DNA from 3 places in the Glutamicibacter sp. NPDC087583 genome. Region 2 is predicted to be linked to each of the others. Evidence: predicted binding sites of a transcription regulator. Region 2 holds the regulator's gene; each other region holds the start of a gene.
The links. The regulator LexA, encoded in region 2, represses DNA repair genes until DNA is damaged. The targets are predictions, from matches to a motif close to TCGAACANNTGTTCGA.
Positions count from the first base shown of each region.

Region 1: a site for LexA is predicted at 2,385-2,400, ahead of uvrA (excinuclease ABC subunit UvrA). Genes of this name have one in related genera too.
Region 3: a site for LexA is predicted at 5,318-5,333, ahead of ACIOU9_RS05295 (DUF222 domain-containing protein). Genes of this name have one in related genera too.

Region 1 is NZ_JBIUWY010000001.1:751,737-758,347, forward strand. It holds gene ACIOU9_RS03590 (ketopantoate reductase family protein) at 1-63, opposite strand, end outside; gene ACIOU9_RS03595 (nuclear transport factor 2 family protein) at 326-799, opposite strand; gene ACIOU9_RS03600 (hypothetical protein) at 1,464-1,766, opposite strand; gene uvrA (excinuclease ABC subunit UvrA) at 2,426-5,296, shown strand; gene ACIOU9_RS03610 (HAD hydrolase-like protein) at 5,383-6,090, shown strand; gene ACIOU9_RS03615 (1-acyl-sn-glycerol-3-phosphate acyltransferase) at 6,091-6,611, shown strand, end outside.
Region 2 is NZ_JBIUWY010000002.1:39,198-45,808, forward strand. It holds gene ACIOU9_RS06335 (SseB family protein) at 1-109, opposite strand, end outside; gene priA (bifunctional 1-(5-phosphoribosyl)-5-((5-phosphoribosylamino)methylideneamino)imidazole-4-carboxamide isomerase/phosphoribosylanthranilate isomerase PriA) at 331-1,068, opposite strand; gene ACIOU9_RS06345 (hypothetical protein) at 1,096-1,245, opposite strand; gene hisH (imidazole glycerol phosphate synthase subunit HisH) at 1,248-1,883, opposite strand; gene hisB (imidazoleglycerol-phosphate dehydratase HisB) at 1,884-2,504, opposite strand; gene ACIOU9_RS06360 (histidinol-phosphate transaminase) at 2,527-3,633, opposite strand; gene ACIOU9_RS06365 (LysM peptidoglycan-binding domain-containing protein) at 3,715-4,068, opposite strand; gene lexA (transcriptional repressor LexA) at 4,327-5,046, shown strand; gene ACIOU9_RS06375 (glycoside hydrolase family 76 protein) at 5,103-6,182, opposite strand; gene ACIOU9_RS06380 (ATP-dependent DNA helicase) at 6,288-6,611, opposite strand, start outside.
Region 3 is NZ_JBIUWY010000001.1:1,113,060-1,119,670, reverse strand. It holds gene ACIOU9_RS05315 (ABC transporter ATP-binding protein) at 50-835, shown strand; gene ACIOU9_RS05310 (sulfite exporter TauE/SafE family protein) at 864-1,661, shown strand; gene ACIOU9_RS05305 (RNA methyltransferase) at 1,666-2,499, shown strand; gene ACIOU9_RS05300 (type B 50S ribosomal protein L31) at 2,647-2,904, shown strand; gene ACIOU9_RS05295 (DUF222 domain-containing protein) at 3,656-5,254, opposite strand; gene ACIOU9_RS05290 (biotin/lipoate A/B protein ligase family protein) at 5,426-6,481, shown strand; gene ACIOU9_RS05285 (hypothetical protein) at 6,548-6,611, shown strand, end outside.

The sequences.
Region 1 (6,611 bases), on a different contig from region 2:
TTTGGCCAGTGCGGCGGCGAAGTATGCGCCGACGCCGCCGGCGCCGATGACTCCGATTTTCACAGTATTGCTCCTAATTGGTCGGGTTGGGGATGCTGTCCGGTGTCTTGGTCCTGGTGGCGCATGGCCTGGCCGGCCGGCACCAGATGTTGCACCCCAATGCGGACGGTAGCATCTTCATTCCCCTATTTGACGAGTCGTCCACCAATGGCTGGGAAATGGTAATATCCGGTCAGCACCCGTCTTTTAATGCATATAGGGAACGGCTACCGGGGCAGGGTGGGCCGAACGGGTCACCCTCGATGGCAGGTCGTCGAACGGGGTCTCAGATGCTGAGTGGAGAGCCTGGTCGCAGGTGGTACCCGTCTTTGACGTGTGAGTAGTCTCGTGCTGTTGTTACTAAGCCGGAATCGTCGAATGAAAGTACTGTGCACCCCGAAACCGTCATTGGTTTGTCCTGGATAAACATGACGACCCAGTACTCGACGGAGGCTGAACTTCCATCCACAAGTGGTTCACTGAACCATGTCTCTGCCGGTTTGGTTTCCTCCGCGAAGCATTCCTCCAGATAAGCGCGCAGGGCGCTAGGCCCGTGCAATGGCCTAAACATCGAGGCCCAGTGGTAACCGTCCTCAGCCTGCAGTTCGACAATTGCGTCTGCGTCCTTAAGCGGCCATGCCTTGGCCCATGTCCTCGCCCAGCGTTGTGAAGCTTCGATAGTTTGCATGTTAGTTTCCTCGTGACTTAGATGAGTGGTGGCCGCTGGTTTGTTCGAGAGGATGAGCAGCCCAGTTCCCATAAGACAGGCAGTCGTTTGCAATGATACTTTCGGCCGAGCGGATTTACAGCGTAGGTTCTTCTAGCTTAGCCCCGTGCTGATTTACTCACGTTTCGCCGTAAACAGATCCTCTAGCGGAGCGCCCGTAAGGGGAACCTCAGCTGGTGCGCTGTTTCCGACACTGATAGTCGAAAGTAACTTGAGCGACAGGATTTGCCAGTAGCGTCCTGGTGCATGCTTGTACATTGGTCCCATGCGAGCCATTGAAACAGTTCACGCAGAACCACGCGACTCGGATGATTCGCCCTGCTATCGAGTCAATTTTTGGGAACAACCTCCTCCTGAGTATGGCTGGAACTTAGATGCTTTTGTACTGGTTGAAGTGCAGGACAGATCAGAGGCACTCCGTTGGGTGGAGGAGCACGCGAATGGGCGGCCCTTCGGACTGTTCGCAGAAATAGGTTCCAAGCCCGAGAAACAGCTCGGTGCTCCGCGAAAAGCATCTCTTGTACGTTTACTCGGAAACAATCCCAATTCCGGCTAAACCTGCGAGGGTCATTAACAATTGGCGTTCGGATCGCAGCGCTAAATAACGTTACGCGCGCTCCCAGCAGAGGAATGCTTAGCGGCCATCCTAATGGCATGTAGCGCGTTTTGTTCTCCGTACTCGGCAGTCCGTGCCTGATTACTGACGGAAATAAGGGTCACTGGCAGAAGGCGAGCCCGCCTCGGTTGGTTCCCACCCGTGAAGCCGAGCCATGCCTATTCCGCCTTCAAAGATGTATTCAACCCAGATCACGGCATAGCGGCCGTGGCGGTTTGCTTCTGCCCATGAGAGGACATCGACGATGCTCTCTGCGTTTTCTATGCGGTACTCGGAGCAGGCACGGTCTTCGTCCCAGAAATCTACCCGATACATGGGATCTGGATTTTCCTGACTGACGTATCGAGGATCAACGAGAGTCGCCTTGATTTTTTCTGCACTCATGCTCACAACCTATCCCGTTCGAGGATAAGCAGGTAGGAATTCCCGACCTGTCTCGTAAGCTGGTCGCGTACAGGAACACACCACGTGCTGGCTTGAATTGCAGAAGTTTCATGGATTCACAGGAAAGCCGGACGTTCCGTATGCCCCGTCCGGTGTATTGACCGGTGAGGGGGCGTGAAACGGAACGATCTGGCGCTACGTCATGATGTTGCTAATGCGGATTTAGCAGATGGAGGCTGCCGGTTGGGCGAACTCCAACGTTAAGTGCGGCAGGCTGGCAGAGGTCGGTGGATCTCGACCGGTTAGGTGATCCGGCAGCCAGCGTATTCGACCATAAAGCCCATCGGTTCCAGTCCGGAACAGCAGGCTTCCCGGAGGTTCGGCATAAGCCGGCGTTGAGGCAGCACACCAGCGGGGAACGCGGAAGCCGGCCAAGTCCATCCCGTGAGCGCGGAGTTCCAAGGGCAACCGCAACCTCGAATGGGAGGACGAGGTCCCGCCCTTGTTCTCAGCGTGGCCCGTTCACCGGTCGCCTTTTCGGACGAATGAACGAGCACGCATAGCGCTCGCCGTGCGCCGGATCGGGGCTTTGGAGAATTAACTGTGAGTTGCGTCCATTCGTACACGTATTCGAAGTAGTTTTCGATTAGTATGGCCTCGTGGCTATTTCATCGCAGAGTAAAAGAACTGATCTGACTCGCCTGGTCGTCAAGGGTGCACGCGAGCACAACCTGAAAAACGTGGACATTGATCTCCCGCGTGACGCAATGATTGTCTTTACCGGCCTTTCCGGTTCGGGCAAGTCCTCCTTGGCCTTCGACACCATCTTTGCCGAAGGCCAGCGCCGCTACGTCGAATCGCTCTCTGCCTACGCCCGCATGTTCCTCGGCCAGGTGGACAAGCCCGATGTGGATTTCATCGAGGGACTGTCGCCAGCGGTGTCCATCGACCAGAAGTCGACCAGCCGCAACCCGCGTTCCACCGTGGGCACGATTACCGAAGTGTACGACTACATGCGTCTGTTGTGGGCACGCGTGGGCCGTCCGCATTGCCCGATCTGCCACGAACCGATCTCCAAGCAGACTCCGCAGCAGATCGTCGACCAGCTGATGGAGCTACCGGAGAAAACCCGCTTCCAGATCCTCGCCCCGGTAGTGCGCTCGCGCAAGGGTGAATTCGTCGACCTGTTCGCGGAGCTCTCTTCCAAGGGCTTCGCCCGTGCCCGCGTTGACGGCACCACCATCCAGCTGAACGATCCGCCGAAGCTGGCCAAGCAGGTCAAGCACACCATTGAGGTGGTCGTCGACCGCCTGGCCATCAAGGAAGATGCCCGCCAGCGCTTGACCGACTCCATCGAAACGGCCCTGGGCATCGCCGAAGGCCGCGTGCTCGCCGACTTCGTGGACCTGGACGAGGATGATCCCCAGCGCGTGCGCGCGTTCTCCGAGAACCTGGCCTGCCCCAATGAGCATCCGCTGGCCATCGATGAGATCGAGCCGCGTACTTTCTCCTTCAATAACCCGTTCGGTGCCTGCTCGGCCTGTTCCGGCATCGGCACCAAGCTGGAAGTCGATGAGCACCTGATCGTTCCGGACGGCGAGGTCACCTTGGCCGAGGGCGCGATCGCCCCATGGTCGCTGGGCAAGGCCACCACCGAATACTGGAACCGCTTGATCGAAGGCCTGGGCCATGAGTTGGGCTTCACCATGGACACCCAATGGCAGGACCTGCCGGCTGCTGCCCGCGAAGCGATCCTGAACGGCAAGGACCACAAGGTGGTCGTGCAGTACAAGAACCGCTTCGGCCGCGAGCGCAAGTACTCCACCGGCTTCGAGGGCGTCATCTCCTACGTGCACCGCAAGCACCAGGAAACCGAATCGGATCACGCCCGCGACCGCTACGAGCAGTACATGCGCCAGATTCCGTGCCCTACCTGCGGCGGCGCGCGCCTGAACCCGGCGTCGCTCTCGGTATTGGTGGGCGGGCGTTCCATCGCTGAAGTTGCCGCCATGGACCTGCGCAGCGCCGCGGAATTCCTCTCCACGATCGTGCTCACCGCGCGAGAGGCGCAGATCGCCGCGCAGGTGCTCAAGGAAATCGACGCGCGCATGAAGTTCTTGCTGGACGTCGGACTGGAGTACCTGACCCTGGAACGCGCTGCTGGCACCTTGTCCGGCGGCGAGGCGCAGCGCATTCGCCTGGCTACCCAGATCGGTTCGGGCCTGGTGGGCGTGCTCTACGTTCTGGACGAGCCGTCCATCGGCCTGCACCAGCGCGATAACCGCCGCCTGATCGACACCCTGCTGCACCTGCGATCGCTGGGCAACACCCTGATCGTGGTGGAGCACGACGAAGACACCATTGCCGAAGCCGACTGGATCGTGGACATCGGCCCGGGCGCCGGTGAGCACGGCGGCGAAGTGGTGCACTCCGGATCCCTGGAGGGCCTGAAGCAGAACACCAAGTCGCTGACCGGAGACTACCTTTCGGGCCGCAAGCAGATCGACATCCCGTCCAAGCGCCGCAAGATCGACAAGGAGCGCAAGCTCAAGGTGGTCGGTGCCAACGAGAACAACCTGCAGAACGTGTCGGTGGAGTTCCCGCTGGGCGTGCTGACCGCGGTGACCGGCGTGTCCGGCTCGGGCAAGTCCACCCTGGTCAACGACATCCTGTACAAGGTGCTGGCCAACAAGCTCAACGGCGCCAAGCAGGTGCCCGGCCGCCACACCCGCGTGCAGGGCCTGGAACACCTGGACAAGGTGGTCCACGTTGACCAGTCGCCGATCGGCCGGACCCCGCGTTCGAACCCTGCGACCTATACCGGCGTGTTCGACCACATCCGCAAGCTGTTTGCGGAGACCAATGAGGCGAAGCTGCGCGGCTACCAGCCGGGCCGTTTCTCCTTCAACGTCAAGGGCGGACGCTGCGAATCCTGCTCGGGTGACGGCACGCTGAAGATCGAGATGAACTTCCTGCCGGACGTCTACGTGCCCTGCGAGGTCTGCCAGGGCGCCCGCTACAACCGCGAAACCCTGCAGGTGCTGTACAAGGGCAAGAACATTGCCGATGTGCTGGATATGCCGATTGCCGAAGGCGCCGAGTTCTTCAGTGCCTTCACCCCGATCGCCCGCCACCTGCGCACGCTGGTGGACGTGGGTTTGGGCTACGTGCGCCTGGGTCAGCCGGCAACCACCCTCTCCGGCGGCGAGGCCCAGCGCGTGAAGCTGGCTGCGGAACTGCAGAAGCGTTCCAATGGCCGCTCCATCTACGTCCTGGACGAGCCGACCACCGGTCTGCACTTCGAAGATATCCGCAAGCTGCTCAAGGTGCTGCAGGGATTGGTCGACAAGGGCAACACCGTGTTGACCATCGAGCACAACCTGGATGTCATCAAGTCGGCTGACTGGGTCATCGACCTCGGCCCGGAAGGCGGCTCAGGCGGCGGCACGATCCTGGCTGCTGGCACCCCGGAAAAGGTGGCCAAGGTGAGCGAATCGCACACCGGGAAGTTCCTCTCCGAGATCCTGTAATGCCTGGCGGAGAATGTTCGACATATGCGATTTCAGTTATGGATTGCTAACCCGCGTCCGCTTCATGGGAAGATGGCTAGGTGAATATGTCGGTAACAAGTGTGCTCTTCGATCTGGATGGGACCCTCGTGGACCCTGCCGGTGCCATAACTTCGGGTATCCGCCACGCGGTCACCTCCCATGGTTTGGCCGATCCGGGCGAAGCACGAGTTGAAGCGCTGGTAGGCCCGCCCCTCCAAATCGGGCTGCGTACGCTTGACGGCGTCACCGACGAGAACATCGACTCCATCATCGCGGCCTACCGCGCCCGCTATGCCGAGGTGGGCATGGCAGAATCCGTGATCTACCCGGGCATTGTGGCGCTCCTGGACGCGTTGCGCGCGGCCGGGATCTACGTCGCAGTGACCACGGCCAAGCCCATCAACATTGCGCGCCAGCTCATTGCACGCAAGGGGCTGGATGAGCATCTCGATGCGATTCACGGCAACGCGGATGAGCACGGGAGCATGGGTTCGAGCAAGACGCACATTGTCGCTGAAGCTTTGGAGCACGGGCAGCTGGACCCGGCGAGCAGCGTCGTTGTGGGTGACCGCTACTACGATTGGGATGCCGCCCGCGAGAATTCGGTGGCTTCGGTCGGCGTCGCGTGGGGCTTTGCCCAGGACGATGATGAACTGCAGCAGGCAGGCGCAACTGTGGCGACAACCCGGGACCTTGCTGAGCTCCTGCTCGGAGCACAGCTGGCAAACACGCTGAACCTCGACGATGACCTCATGCAGGAAGGTGCAAAGTAGATGAGCATCTACACCATGACCCGTTCGTCGATTCGGGGCGTCATCCACGGTGTATGCCGTGCGGAAGTGACCGGGCTTGAGAACGTTCCCAAGGAAGGCGGCTTCATTGTCGCCTCCAACCACCTGTCATTCTTCGACTCCTTGATCATTCAGGCGCTGACCCCGCGCGACGTGGCGTTCTTCGCCAAGGCGGAATACTTCACCACCCCGGGACTGAAGGGCAAGGTGATGAAGACCTTCTTCGAATCCGTGGGATCCATTCCGGTGCAGCGTGGCGAACAGGCAGCTTCGGTTGCCGCCCTCGATTCCCTGGTGGAAATCGTCGAAGGCGGCAAGGGCATCGGCATCTACCCCGAGGGCACTCGCTCGCGCGATGGCAAGTTGTACCGCGGACGCACCGGCGTGGGCTGGCTGGCGCTGACCACCGGTGTACCAGTGGTGCCGGTGGGCTTGATCGGCACGGAGAAGCTGCAGCCTGCTGGTTCAAAGGGTTTCCGTCCTGCCAAATTCCATATCCACTA
Region 2 (6,611 bases):
CCCAGTCCTGACCGGCAGAGTCGGTGCTAGAGCCTGCCTGCGCCAGTGCAGCGACAATATGTCCCGGCAGGTGGCGTTTGGGTGCAGATTCAGGTTGCTCGGTACTCATAGCTCCATGCTATCGGTGGTTTCGGGGTTGTTGGAGGGAAGTTTCAAAACTGCAGTCATGAGCTTGGACACCCCTATCCGATGATTTCAGATTTCTTTCCCAGCACCTGCGCGCAGTCGCGGGCCCGAGGAGGGAAAGACCGGGATCCGCTTTCACGAATAAAAAAAGACGATTCAAAAGCGCGAGCTCCTGAATCGTCTTTCCCTGCTGCAGCATGGGGCCTAGCGGCGACCTGCTACATCGAGCGCTTCTTGCAAGGTGAATTGGCCCGAGTACAGCGCCTTGCCCATGATGGCTCCTTCGATGCCTTCTGGAACCAGCTCGCGCAAGACCCGGAGGTCTTCGAGCGAGGAGATGCCGCCCGAGGCGACAATCGGCTTGCTGGTCTTGGCAGCGATTTCGCGCAATAGTTCAACGTTCGGTCCGCGCAGGGTGCCGTCCTTAGTCACGTCGGTGACGACGTAACGGGCGCATCCGGCATCTTCGAGGCGGGCCAGAACATCCCACAGGTCGCCTCCGTCCTTGGTCCAGCCGTGGCCGGACAAGGTGGTTCCGCGCACGTCCATGCCCACGGCGATCTTGTCGCCGTGGCGGGCAATGGCCTGCTTGGTCCATTCCGGGTTCTCCAGCGCGGCGGTTCCGAGGTTGACGCGGGTAGCACCGAATTCCAGGGCCCGGTCAAGTGAAGCGTCATCGCGGATACCGCCGGAGAGCTCGACCTTGATATCCAGTTCCTTGGCAATGCGCTGGACAATCTCAACATTGCTGCCACGGTCAAAGGCTGCGTCCAGGTCGACCAGGTGCAGCCATTCAGCGCCGGCATTCTGCCAGGAGAGCGCAGCTTCCAGCGGGTCGCCGTATCCGGTCTCGGAACCGGCTTCGCCCTGGACCAGGCGCACTGCCTGTCCGCCAGCGATATCTACTGCAGGCAAAAGTTCGAGGATTGGTTGCTCGCTCATGATGTCCTTAGTGAAGAAGTAATGTGATTAGTAGGTCAAGGACCAGGCTGCGATCAGGCTCAGGCCTGCAAGTACCCACAGCGCGATGATCCATGAGATATGGGCCTTCTGGCTCTTCAGCGAAATGGCTCCGCCAATCAGGAAGGCCCCGACAACGCCCAGAATAAGGGTCCACATGCCTAGAGCGTCCCCAACCAATTGCGAAGCAGCTGCGCGCCAGCGTCCCCGGACTTCTCCGGGTGGAACTGCACTGCCGATAGCGGGCCGTTCTCGACGGCGGCCACGAAGGGCGTTCCGTGCGTCGACCAGGTCACCTGTGGCGGGGTCATCGCTGGCTGCGTTACGTCGAATTCCCACTTCTGAACAGCGTAGGAGTGCACGAAGTAGAATCGTTCACCCTCGATGCCGGCGAACAGCTTGGATCCCTCCGGCGGGCGTACCGTGTTCCAGCCCATGTGCGGGATGACATCTGACTGCAGGCGTTCAACCTTGCCCGGCCATTCGCCAATGCCTTCGGTTTTCACACCGTGTTCCACGCCTTCTTCAAAGAAGACCTGGTGTCCCACGCAGATACCCAAAACCGGCAGGCCCCCGGCAATGCGGCGACCGATCCAACGCAGGGAACCGGTTTTGGCCAGCTGCTCCATGACCGAGGCGTAGGCGCCAACACCGGGGACTACCAGGCCGTCGGCGGCCACGATCTTCTTCGGATCTGCGGTCAGTTCCACTTCGGCGCCGGCGGCTTCCAAAGCGCGCACAGCGGAGCGGACGTTGCCGGACCCATAATCCAGGACAACTACTGTTTTCTTTTCCACTTACAGTGCACCCTTCGTGGATGGGATCTTGTCGCCCATGCGCTCATCGCGCTCTACCGCTTCGCGCAATGCGCGCGCGAAGGACTTGAACTGCGCTTCAACGATGTGGTGCGGGTCGCGACCCGAGAGCACCTCGATGTGAGCACAGATCTGTGCGTGGAAAGTGATGGCTTCGAAGACGTGACGGGTCATCGAACCGGTGAAGTGACCACCGATCAGGTGGTATTCCTGGCCCGCAGGCTCGCCGGAGTGCACGAGGTATGGCCGGCCCGACACATCGACTACCGAACGGGACAGGGCTTCGTCCAGTGGAGCGTAGGAGGTGCCGAAGCGGCGGATGCCGGCCTTGTTGCCCAGTGCCACGCGCAGTACTTCGCCAATGGTGATCGCGGTGTCCTCGACGGTGTGGTGAACGTCGATGTGGGTATCGCCGGTTGCACGCACGGTGAGATCGATGAGCGAATGCTTGGATAGCGCAGTCAGCATGTGGTCGTAGAACGGCACCGAGGTGCTGATCTCAGAGACACCGGTGCCATCGAGGTCCAGTTCAACGAATACGGACGATTCGCTGGTCACGCGTTCCATGCGGGCGCGACGTGCGCCAATCAATTCGGCAGACATGTCTTCCTTCGCTTGTCTTTGATTACTTCTGCGAGCCGAGCAGTTCGGCAAGTCGTTCCAAGAAGGCTGTGGTTTCCGATTCGGTTCCTGCCGTAACACGCAAGGTTCCCGGGATTCCATTGTCGCGGATGATGATGCCGGCTTCCAACAGGCCTTCCCAAATCTTGTGGGGGTCTTCGACGCCACCGAAGAAGACGAAGTTGGAGTCGGAGACCGATGGCTTGAGGCCAAGTTCCTTCAGGCGCGCGACGATGCGGTCCCGCTGGGACTTGATGTCCTCGACCTGGGCCAACAGCAACTCGATGTTCTTCAAGGCCGCGATGGCGGTTGCCTGGGTCACTGCCGACAGGTGGTACGGCAGTCGCACCAAGCGGATGGCATCGGTGACTTCTGGCGCAGCGGCCAGGTAGCCTACGCGCGCACCGGCCAGGCCGAAAGCCTTGGACATGGTGCGCGAGACAATCAGCCGCTGGCGGCCTTCGAGCAGGCTCAGCGCCGAGGTGGTGCTGGCCAAGGAGAACTCGGCGTACGCCTCATCCACGATCACCATGCCGTTATGCTCGCTCATGGCTTCATATACCGCGGTGATGACGTCCAGGCCAAGGGCCGTGCCGGTGGGGTTATTCGGAGAGCAGAGGAAAACGATGTTCGGCTTGTGCTCGCGAACCTGTGCGGCTGCGGAATCGGCGGACAACGTGAAATCTGCGGCGCGTTCACCGGCGATATATTTCGTGTCAGTACCACTGGCAAGCAGCGGGTACATGGAGTAGGTTGGGCCGAAGCTCATCACGGCACGGCCGGGGCCGCCAAAGGCTTGCAGGATTTGCTGCAGGATTTCATTGGAACCGTTAGCGGCCCAGATATTGTCCTTGGTGAGCGAGTGGCCGAGGTAATCGGCTAGGAGTTCGCGAAGCTCGGTGAACTCGCGGTCCGGATACCGGTTCAACATTGCCGCCGCCTTGGCCACCTCTTGTGCAATGGCATCGACGACTGTCGGTGGCAACGGATGGGTGTTCTCGTTGACGTTCAGCTGGATGGGCACGTCAATTTGTGGTGCGCCATAAGGGGATAGCCCGCGGAGATTCTCACGCAAGGGCAGCTGACTCAAAAGTTCACTGCGGTCATTCACGCATCAAGTCTACGTGCGCAGCGCGCCTGCCGGTGAATCCGCTACAGCCACAGGTAACAAACTCGAAGCAGGCTGGGGAAGCTAGCCGGCAAGGACCGGAATCGACAAGGTTTCGCCAACCTGGATTTCGCTGCCGGTCAGGGCATTGAGTTCGGCGATGTGGCCCACTGCCGAGGTCACGTCGTAACCGGTGGCGTAATCCCGGGCCAGGCTCCACAGCGTATCCCCTGGAATAACGGTGACATCAACGGTTCCGACTCCAACAGGAGTATCGGCTGCGGCATGCGCGTCAGAGGCAAACATGGAGATGAAGAAAGCTGCGGCGATGGTGAGTGCGAAAATGGGCATACCCACAAGCACGGCCCATCCGCGACGGTTGATGCGGATCTTCAGTGGTGCCTGGGTCTGATTTGAGTCAAGTGCGACGGTTGCCATGACTTTGTCTCCTCAAGAAATTCAAGTGATGCGAATTTGTATTCGAAAGCGTAGATTCGAAAACTTGTTCGAACCTCGTATATCTGTTCTAACAGAGGTTTGCGGAACTTGTCCAGAAGTTTTCGAACAAATCTTTGAAAGAAGCTCGCTTATCTACTAAGATTTCGAAGTAGACGAGCAATGAAAACATCTCACCATCTAGCGCCGACAGTTTGGACTTACGAACTTTCGAATGATTGCTAGGGAAGGCAAAATCTCATGTCAGCTTCACAACGCACTCCCCGATCGAATGCACGTTCGCTGACGATTCGCCAAAAGAAGATCCTGGAGACGATCCAGCGGTCAATCGGCAAGAACGGTTATCCACCATCGATGCGTGAGATTGGTGACGCAGTAGGGCTCAAGAGCCTTTCGAGCGTCACCCACCAGCTGAGCCAGCTGGAAAAGCTCGGCTATATCCGTCGAGATCCACGCCGTCCGCGCGCAATGGAAATCCTGCTGCCTCTGCAGCTGGCCGAAGACGCCGAGAAGGCCGAAGTTTCGAAGCCGGTCGAGCCAGATGCCAGCGAAGACGCCAAGATCATTGAATTGAGCACTTCCGCTGACACCACCATGGTTCCCCTGGTTGGCCGTATCGCTGCCGGCGGTCCGATCCTTGCCGAACAGTCCGTCGAAGATGTTTTCTCGTTGCCTCGTCAGCTCGTAGGCCACGGCGAACTGTTCATGCTCAAGGTTTCCGGCGATTCAATGGTTGACGCTGCGATTTGCGATGGCGACTGGGTAGTTGTCCGCCGCCAGCAGACGGCGGACAACGGCGACATCGTAGCTGCCCTGCTCGATGAAGAAGCCACGGTAAAGACTTTCCGGCAGCGTGACGGGCATACCTGGCTGCTTCCGCAGAACTCGCGCTACGAACCAATTTTGGGTGATGCCGCAACGATCATGGGACGCGTCGTCTCGGTGATGCGCTCGCTCTAGAATACGTACGGTCATTGCGCTGGTGCTTGGCACCAGCGCAATTCTCGTTTAACCCGCTATTGGCCGGCGTTCAACTCGAATTGAGCGGCCGCCGAGAAGATCATCCAGCGTTGGATTGCCGCCGAAAGCCGGCGTGGTTCCTGGTCAGCCAGATGGCGCGCCGTTGCCATGACCAGCCTCCTGGCCTGCTCCCGGCTCCGGGCTTCCAAGCGGCCATCATTACCGGCGAGGGCCAGATATCGGCAGAGTATCCCCGCGAACAGGTTGCCGTCTCCCCCGCTGTTGAACGAGAGGACCCCGGCAGCAGTTGACAGCGATTTCGTGGTGGCATCGATCAGTACTTTAGCGTGAGCCAGATCAGCAGGCTCGCCAAGCTCAAGCAATGCCCCGAGCACCAGGCCCTGGTTATAGGTGTAGACCGCTGGTTCCACGGCGTGTCCCTGCGTGGTCAACCGAAGTCCGTCCAGATACAGTCCTCGCTCCACGCTGAACAGATTCTTTTCCAGCCACTGGAGAAGCTCTCGCGCGGTCTCTTTCTCCCCGGTACGGGCAAAGAACAGTGCCGCCGGCGCGTTGGCTGGCGTGTTCTTGAAATCCCGCTTTCTGGACCAGTACAGGCCGCCGTCCAGCACCCCATCCATGCCGGCATGGAGCTGCCGTCCCAGCGTCCGAACTGCCGCCTCGGCAGGACGGCTCCTGTGTCCCGTCACCAGCTGCGTGAACTCTGACAGGCGGCCGCTGGCCAGGGCAAGCCAAGCCATGTCGTCGAAGAAGTAGTTGGGCAAGATCCCGAAGTTTCGAATTCGAATGCCGCGCAATAGGCCGTTGGCCCGGGCAAGCGCTTCGCGCGCCCGGTGTTCGTTGCCTTCGTCCCAGTACGATCGGCCCTCATCGATGATGGCATCCAGATAGTGCGCCTGCCACCAATAGTTCCACTCCGCAAGCGGGTGCGCGAAACCATTGAGATTGCTGAGCATGCTTCCGTCGCGCAACCGATGCGCTTTGCTGTAGCTCTGTCCAATCCACGTTCCGGGCAACCCCATGAGGCGATGCCCGAACCGCTGGTGGGTGTCGATCGCGGCTTGGTGCGCCAATTCCTGCATGGACTCCATGGTGCCTTCCGATTCGAGCTTCATCAGTTCTTGTCACAGACCTTAGTGCATCTGGAAGCATCATGCTGGTACCGGTTAAAGAACTTGAGCTGTCCCGAAGGACAGCTCAAGTTCATATTCTGGCCGCGGCTATTTCCCGCCCGGGTTCAATCGCTTGAGAACACCAGTGATGACCTTCTTATCGACAGTCGGCCACATCGGCGGCAGGGTAGCTTTCAAGAAGCTGCCGTACCGCGCCGTGGCCATGCGCGAATCAAGGATCGCCACAACGCCCTTATCCCCGACCGAACGAATCAAGCGCCCAGCACCCTGGGCCAGGCGAATCGCCGCATGGGTGGCGGCAACCTGCATGAAGCCATTTCCGCCATGCTTGGCCACGTCCTCGGAACGGGCCTTGGAGATAGGATCATCCGGGCGCGGGAAAGGAATCTTGTCGATGATGACCAGCCGGCA
Region 3 (6,611 bases), on a different contig from region 2:
GGCATTTCCAATTAGTGAAACAGGGGCGAAAAGTCTAATCTTGAATACCATGAGCGAAGTGCTAACTTTCAAAGATGTCAGCGTTGTACGCGGGCGAAAAGACCTGCTCAAGGACGTGTCCTGGGAAGTCAAAGAAGGACAGCGGTGGATTGTGATCGGCCCCAATGGCGCCGGCAAGTCGACCTTGATGAACATTGCGGCCACCCGGCTGCACCCAACCCGCGGTACCGCGGATATCCTTGGCGAACGTTTGGGCAAGGTGTCGGTCTTCGATCTGCGTCCGTTGATCGGCCTGAGCTCAGCCCTGGTTGCCAACTCCATTCCAGCCAACGAAACCGCGCTGAACGTAGTACTCACCGCGGCTTACGGCATGACCGGTCGCTGGCGCGAGAAGTACGAGAAGCTCGATGAGCGCCGTGCTTTCCATCTGCTCCACAACTGGGGCATGTCCACCTTCATGAACCAGCCTTTCGGCAAGCTTTCCGAAGGCGAGCGCAAGCGCGTGCTGATCGCCCGTGCCTTGATGACCGATCCCGAACTGCTGATCCTCGATGAGCCTGCAGCAGGCTTGGACCTTGCCGGGCGCGAAGACCTGGTTGGCAAGCTGGCGGAACTGGCAGCCGACGAGGATGCCCCGGCGCTGGTTCTGGTAACCCACCACCTTGAAGAGGTGCCAGCGGGATTCACCCACATCCTGATGATGCGCGACGGCGAAGTTGTCGCTGCCGGCGAGATCGAATCCACGCTGAACGAAGCGAACCTGGAAGCAACCTACGGCATGCCGCTGAGCCTGCGCCGTGAAGGTGGACGCTACTCTGCTTTTGCACGCAGCTAACAGCAATAACTAAAGGGGAAAATTCCACGTGATCGAATTTTGGCGCGAAGCCCTGGTCTTCATTGGCGGACTGTGGGCCGGAACTATCAACACCGTCGTCGGTTCGGGCACGTTGGTCACTTTCCCCATTCTCGTGGCGTTGGGCATGGCTCCGGTGAATGCCGTCGTCTCCAACGCCATGGGTCTGGTTGCTGGTGGCTTCTCCGGTGCCTGGGGGTACCGTCGAGAAGCTGCCAGCGTCAAGAAGACGCTGCTCAAACTCGTGCCGGTTTCACTGGTCGGCGGGTTGATCGGTTCCTTGCTCCTCCTGAACCTGCCGGAGTCCGTCTTCGGCATCGTTGCGCCGGTGCTGCTGGTTTGCGCGCTGGTGCTGGTGATCTTCCAGCCCCGTCTTGCCAAGTGGGCGAAGACCCGGCAGGCCGCTTCCGGCGGCACCGACCCGGATGATGCCGATCGCGCCCAGATTCCAATGGTCCTCTACATCCTGGTGTTCATCATCGGTGTCTACGGCGGCTACTTCACCGCCGCGCAGGGAGTCCTGCTGATGGCGGTATTCGGCGTGTTCTTGCAAGCATCCCTGCAGCAGTCCAATGCAATCAAGGTCATCCTCTCCCTGATCGTGAATCTCGTGGCGGCCGCGATGTACCTGATCATTGCGCCGGAACGCATCAATTGGCTCGTCGTCCTGCTTATCGCTGTCGGCTCGCTGATCGGCGGATTTGCCGGCGCCAAGATTGGCCGCAAGCTCTCGCCTGGGCTGCTGCGCCTGGTCATCGTCATCCTGGGCCTGGTCGCCCTGGGCAACATGCTCTACAAGTTGGTGTAGCTTCGTGGCTGAAATTCTCAACCCTGAACGGATCCTGCCGGTCGCGGATCTGGCCGATTCCCGCCTCGACGAGTACCTCCGGCTCTCCGAAGCGAACCTGCGTATGCGCACTGACGTGGAAAACGGGCTCTACATTGCCGAGAGCACCAAAGTGGTGCAGCGTGCGATCAACGCCGGCCACGTGCCGCGCAGCTTCTTGCTCGCCGAAAAGCATCTGGACCAGCTAACCGAGGAGTTCAACCGTTTCCCAGACGCGCCGATTTTCATTGGGGATGATCGGCAGCTCCAGGATCTGGTCGGCTTCCACTTGCACCGCGGCGCCATGGCAGCGATGAATCGTCCCGAACCGCTGGATCTGGACGAAGTGCTTGAAGCCAGTTCGCGCGTTGCCATCTTGGAAGACATCGCCGACCATACTAACCTCGGCGCAATTATCCGTTCGGCTTCAGGGCTCGGCGTTGACGCCGTGCTGCTCACCCCCAAATGCGTGGACCCCTGGTACCGTCGCAGCGCCCGCGTCTCAATGGGGACGGTCTTCGACCTTCCTTGGGTACGCATGCTGTCGTGGCCAGAGGACATCCAGACCTTGAAGAGGCATGGCTACGAGATGCTCGCCATGGAACTGACCGAGGACGCGATCCCGCTAAACGAAGTAGAGATCAAGTCTGGCCAGAAGGTCGCCATGATCTTGGGCAACGAAGGCAGGGGAGTTACCGATGAAGCTCTGGCCGCCGTTGACCGGACCGTGATCATCCCTATGTACCGCGAAGTGGATTCCCTGAATGTTGGTGCCGCTAGCGCAATTGCATTCTGGCATTTGTGCTCCGCGCCACGCTAAGAAGGTTTCTGCCGCCGCCGCTTTTGCGATAGGATGGACTGTCTGTGCATTGAGGTCTCTTCATGGAGCCCTGAATGCGGGACACAATTTCCGAGTAAGTAGCTACTGGCAAAATCCAGTGGCCATAAACAAAAAAGGTGTATAGCTATGAAGGCTGATATCCATCCACAGTACGGCCCAGTTGTCTTCAACGACCTGGCATCCGGCGAGAAGATCCTGACCCGTTCGACCGCTAAGTCGGACAAGACCATCGAATGGGAAGATGGCAACACCTACCCAGTAATCGACGTCGAAATCTCGGCAGCTTCGCACCCGTTCTACACCGGCAAGCAGCGCATCATGGACACCGCTGGTCGTGTCGAGCGCTTCAACGCCCGCTTCAAGGGCTTCGGCGGCAAGAAGTAATACTTCGCCCCTAGCAAGCTTTCGCGGCGTGTTTCCAGTATTTGGAAACACGCCGCTGCTGCTTTAACAGCACACCTGTCCATCAGTGACTGAAAAATGTTTTCACGGAACCGTCTAAGAGGATTCGTTTTTCGCGCCACGATACGCATCGCGGCATCTTGGCAGTTTACTGGATGCGCCAGTGACTGAAAAATATTGTCAGCAGCGTCCGCCCCAGCGTCTTCCGGCTCAATAGCCGTCGGGGCGGCAGGAGATGACTGAAAAATGCTCTCACTTAACTGACTAGGAGGATTCCTTTTTCGCGCCGCGATGCGCTAGTGGCATTTTGGTAGTCGTCTCGATGCGCCAGTGACTGAAAAATATTGTCAGCAGCGTTCGCCCCAGGGTCGTTCGGCGCAATAGCCGTCGGGGCAGCCGGGGATGACTGAAAAATGTTTTCACGGAACTGTCGTAGAGGTCCCGTTTTTGGCACAGCGGTGCGCATCGGGCATTTTGGCAGTTGCCTGGAGGCGCCATTGACTGAAAAATATTGTCAGGAGCGTTTGCCCAGAGCTTTTCGGTGCTATAGCCGTCGGGGTTTCCAGTGGCGGCTGAATAAGGATTCGCTGACTCGTCGAAGCAGACGTCTTGGCCGCACTGCTCCGAGCAACTGGCTCCATCGCCGTTGCGTGAATGGTGTTATTGGTGGTGTGGAGGTGCTGGTGACTGAAAAATTCTGTCACCCAAAAACCGGTCAATCGGGATAGCGTCCTCAGCCTGTTTCCTTCTGGCCGTCATCTGGCGGCGATTCAGGACCGGGATCCTCGTCTGGAATGTCGACGCGAGGCTTGAGCCCAAGTACCCTGCGTACTTCTGCCGTGAGTCGAATATGCGGCAAAGGAATGACCTTAGGGCGCTCTGGGCAATGATCATTTACATGATCGAATTGGTCCACACGCTTGACGCTTTCCGGAATAACGAGTGCGCTCAGCCCGTGTGGAGTCACCCACATCTTGGATCCGTCAGGACGCGGAACGACTTTCCAACCCAATGCATGCTTGAACATTTGATGCTGCTTGCACAGCAGATGCGTATTGTCCCTGGTCGTATGCCCTCCGTGAGCCCAGCCATTTATATGGTCAATCTCGGAGCGGTCAGCTGGACGGCGACAGCCGGGGAAGCAGCAATGCTCATCGCGGTGCCGTAACAGATCCTTGAGGCTCTGCGAGGGCCGGTAGCGCCTTCGCTCGACATCTATCGCGGCGCCAGTCCATGGGTCGGTCAGCACGCGCTGGAACGAAGGCGCATCCTTTGCCAACACCAATGCGACCCCCAGTGGGATGGGGCCGTAGCCTTCCAGGTCAGCCACGGTCCTTGTAGGATCCGCCAGCATTTCCACCGCGGGAATCGTGATGGATACCCGTGGCTTGAGGGGCGTGCCTTCCCGGTCCGGCCAGCCGTTGAGGATGATGTCTGCAAAGGCGTCCGCTTCTATTTGCTCCCGGGTGCGGGGATCCTGCGGATCGTTATGCTGATCAGCTAGCCACTTCACGGAGTTCTTGATGGAATGAATCACTGCGGCACTGTTGTAGTACTTGAGGGTGGACATGCCATTTTCGTTATCCCATAGCGTGAGCTTGCGATTCTTTTCAGACTTCTTGTGCCTTTGTTCGGCGGCCTCCGGGCACATCCTGTCATGGAACCGGCGTGCGCGTTGGTATATCGCGTCATCAGACGCAGTCTTCGCCATGGGCAACAGCACGCGTTGCATCTGCATGATTTGTTCGGGGAGCAAGTCCTGCGAATACTTCACGATGTCATGCGCTGCCTTGGGCGTGATCTCTCCTGCAGCCAGAGCCGTGAGGGTTTCCTTGCAGGCGTAGCGAAGACCCTTGGCATAGAACATCCGCTTGCCTACCATGCGAGGGGTCTCACGCAGCGCGACAGCCGCTTCTGCGATGAAGTTGGAGTTGATGACCTGGTCACTGCCGCGGTCAACGCCATAGTATTGAGCACTTTTCCGAGCCTCGCGTTCCTCCTCCTCGGTAGTGGTCCCCGCGGTGGCGATCATATCGGCAAATGATTCACTGACTTGTTCTACTGAATCGGCCAGCAGCACAGATGTCATTGCATCGAGGGTGCTCTGAATGCGCTGGATTTTCTTCAGCCGTTCGAGGGCGTCGTCGGGGCCATTGAGCGGGCCCGCGTCGTAGAGCTCATCTGCCAATTGCTTCAGCGGACCATGGAACAGGTGATGTTCGAGATGGTCGCTGAATAACGAATCCTTGTGGGATTCTGTGCGAGTGCCAGCTGGGGGCAACGGTAGACGATGTTCATCATCGTCGTCATGGATGAAATCGGGTATAGCCATAGTTAATTATCCTGCCGGCAACAGACAGTTTGGCCCGGAAATCCGCGGAATGTGGAAGTATTCTCGAATATTTATTCGATTGTTATCCGGCGTCGAATGTTGCCACTGCGAACCACCGAATCCGGGGGCGCGTGGATTCGACTAGTGGGTGGCCGGGGATAGAATGAAACCATGAAGCATCATGGTGAATACAAGGTAGTCGGTGGCAAATTAGTCGTTGTAGATCTGGATACTTCCGATGGCGTGATCACCGAAGTGTCATTGAATGGCGACTTCTTCCTGGAACCAGATGATGCACTCGATGACTTGAATGATGCGCTACGCGGTTTGCCAGCGGACGCCAGCCACAGCACCATACGCAATGCGGTAACCGACAATCTGCGTGAAGGCGCAGTGATGTTCGGTTTTGACGAAGACGCCATCGCGCGCGTCGTCCGCCGCGCGCTGGGACACGCCACCAAGTGGGAAGACCACGAGTGGGAAGTCCTGGGCCCGGAGATCATTCCAATCACCGAGCAAGTGGCGCTGGATGAGGTGCTGACCCGGCAAATCGCCAAGGGGACCCGCAAGCCGACCATCCGCTTCTGGGACTGGAGCGAAGGCGCCGTCGTGATCGGCTCCTTCCAGTCGCTGAAGAACGAAGTGGACATGGAGCAAGCCGAAAAGCACGGCATCCAGGTGGTTCGCCGCATTTCCGGAGGCGGCGCGATGTTCATGGAAGCTGGCAACTGCATTACCTACTCGCTCTACGCTCCTGAATCCCTGGTGGACGGCATGAGCTTTGCCGATTCCTACCCGTACCTGGACGCCTGGGTGATGGAAGCGCTGGAAAGCATCGGCCTGGAAGCGTACTACAAGCCGCTGAACGACATCGCGACCCCTGCCGGCAAGATCGGCGGCGCAGCGCAAAAGCGCCTGGCCAACGGTGCGATGCTGCACCACGTCACGATGAGCTACGACATCGACGCGGAGAAGATGACCCAGGTGCTGCGCATTGGCCGGGAGAAGATCTCCGACAAGGGGATCACCTCAGCGGTCAAGCGTGTGGATCCGCTGAAGTCGCAGACAAAGCTGGATCGCATGGAGATCATCAACGTCATGATGGACACCTTCGCCAAGCGCACCGGGGCCAAGCCGGCACAGCTGGATGCCGAATCCCGTCTGGCGGCGAAGGAATTGGCCGAGGCCAAATTCGCTACCGCGCAATGGACCGCGCGGGTTCCGTAGCGAGCCAAGATCCAAGGGCCTGTTCTCGATCAAGTTCGAGGCCAGGCCCTTGTTTTGCTTGAGGCCATGGTTGCTGTGGCCCTGCCATCTCCGCTGGGCCGGCCGGGTTCGGCCGCAGGGCAGACCCGCA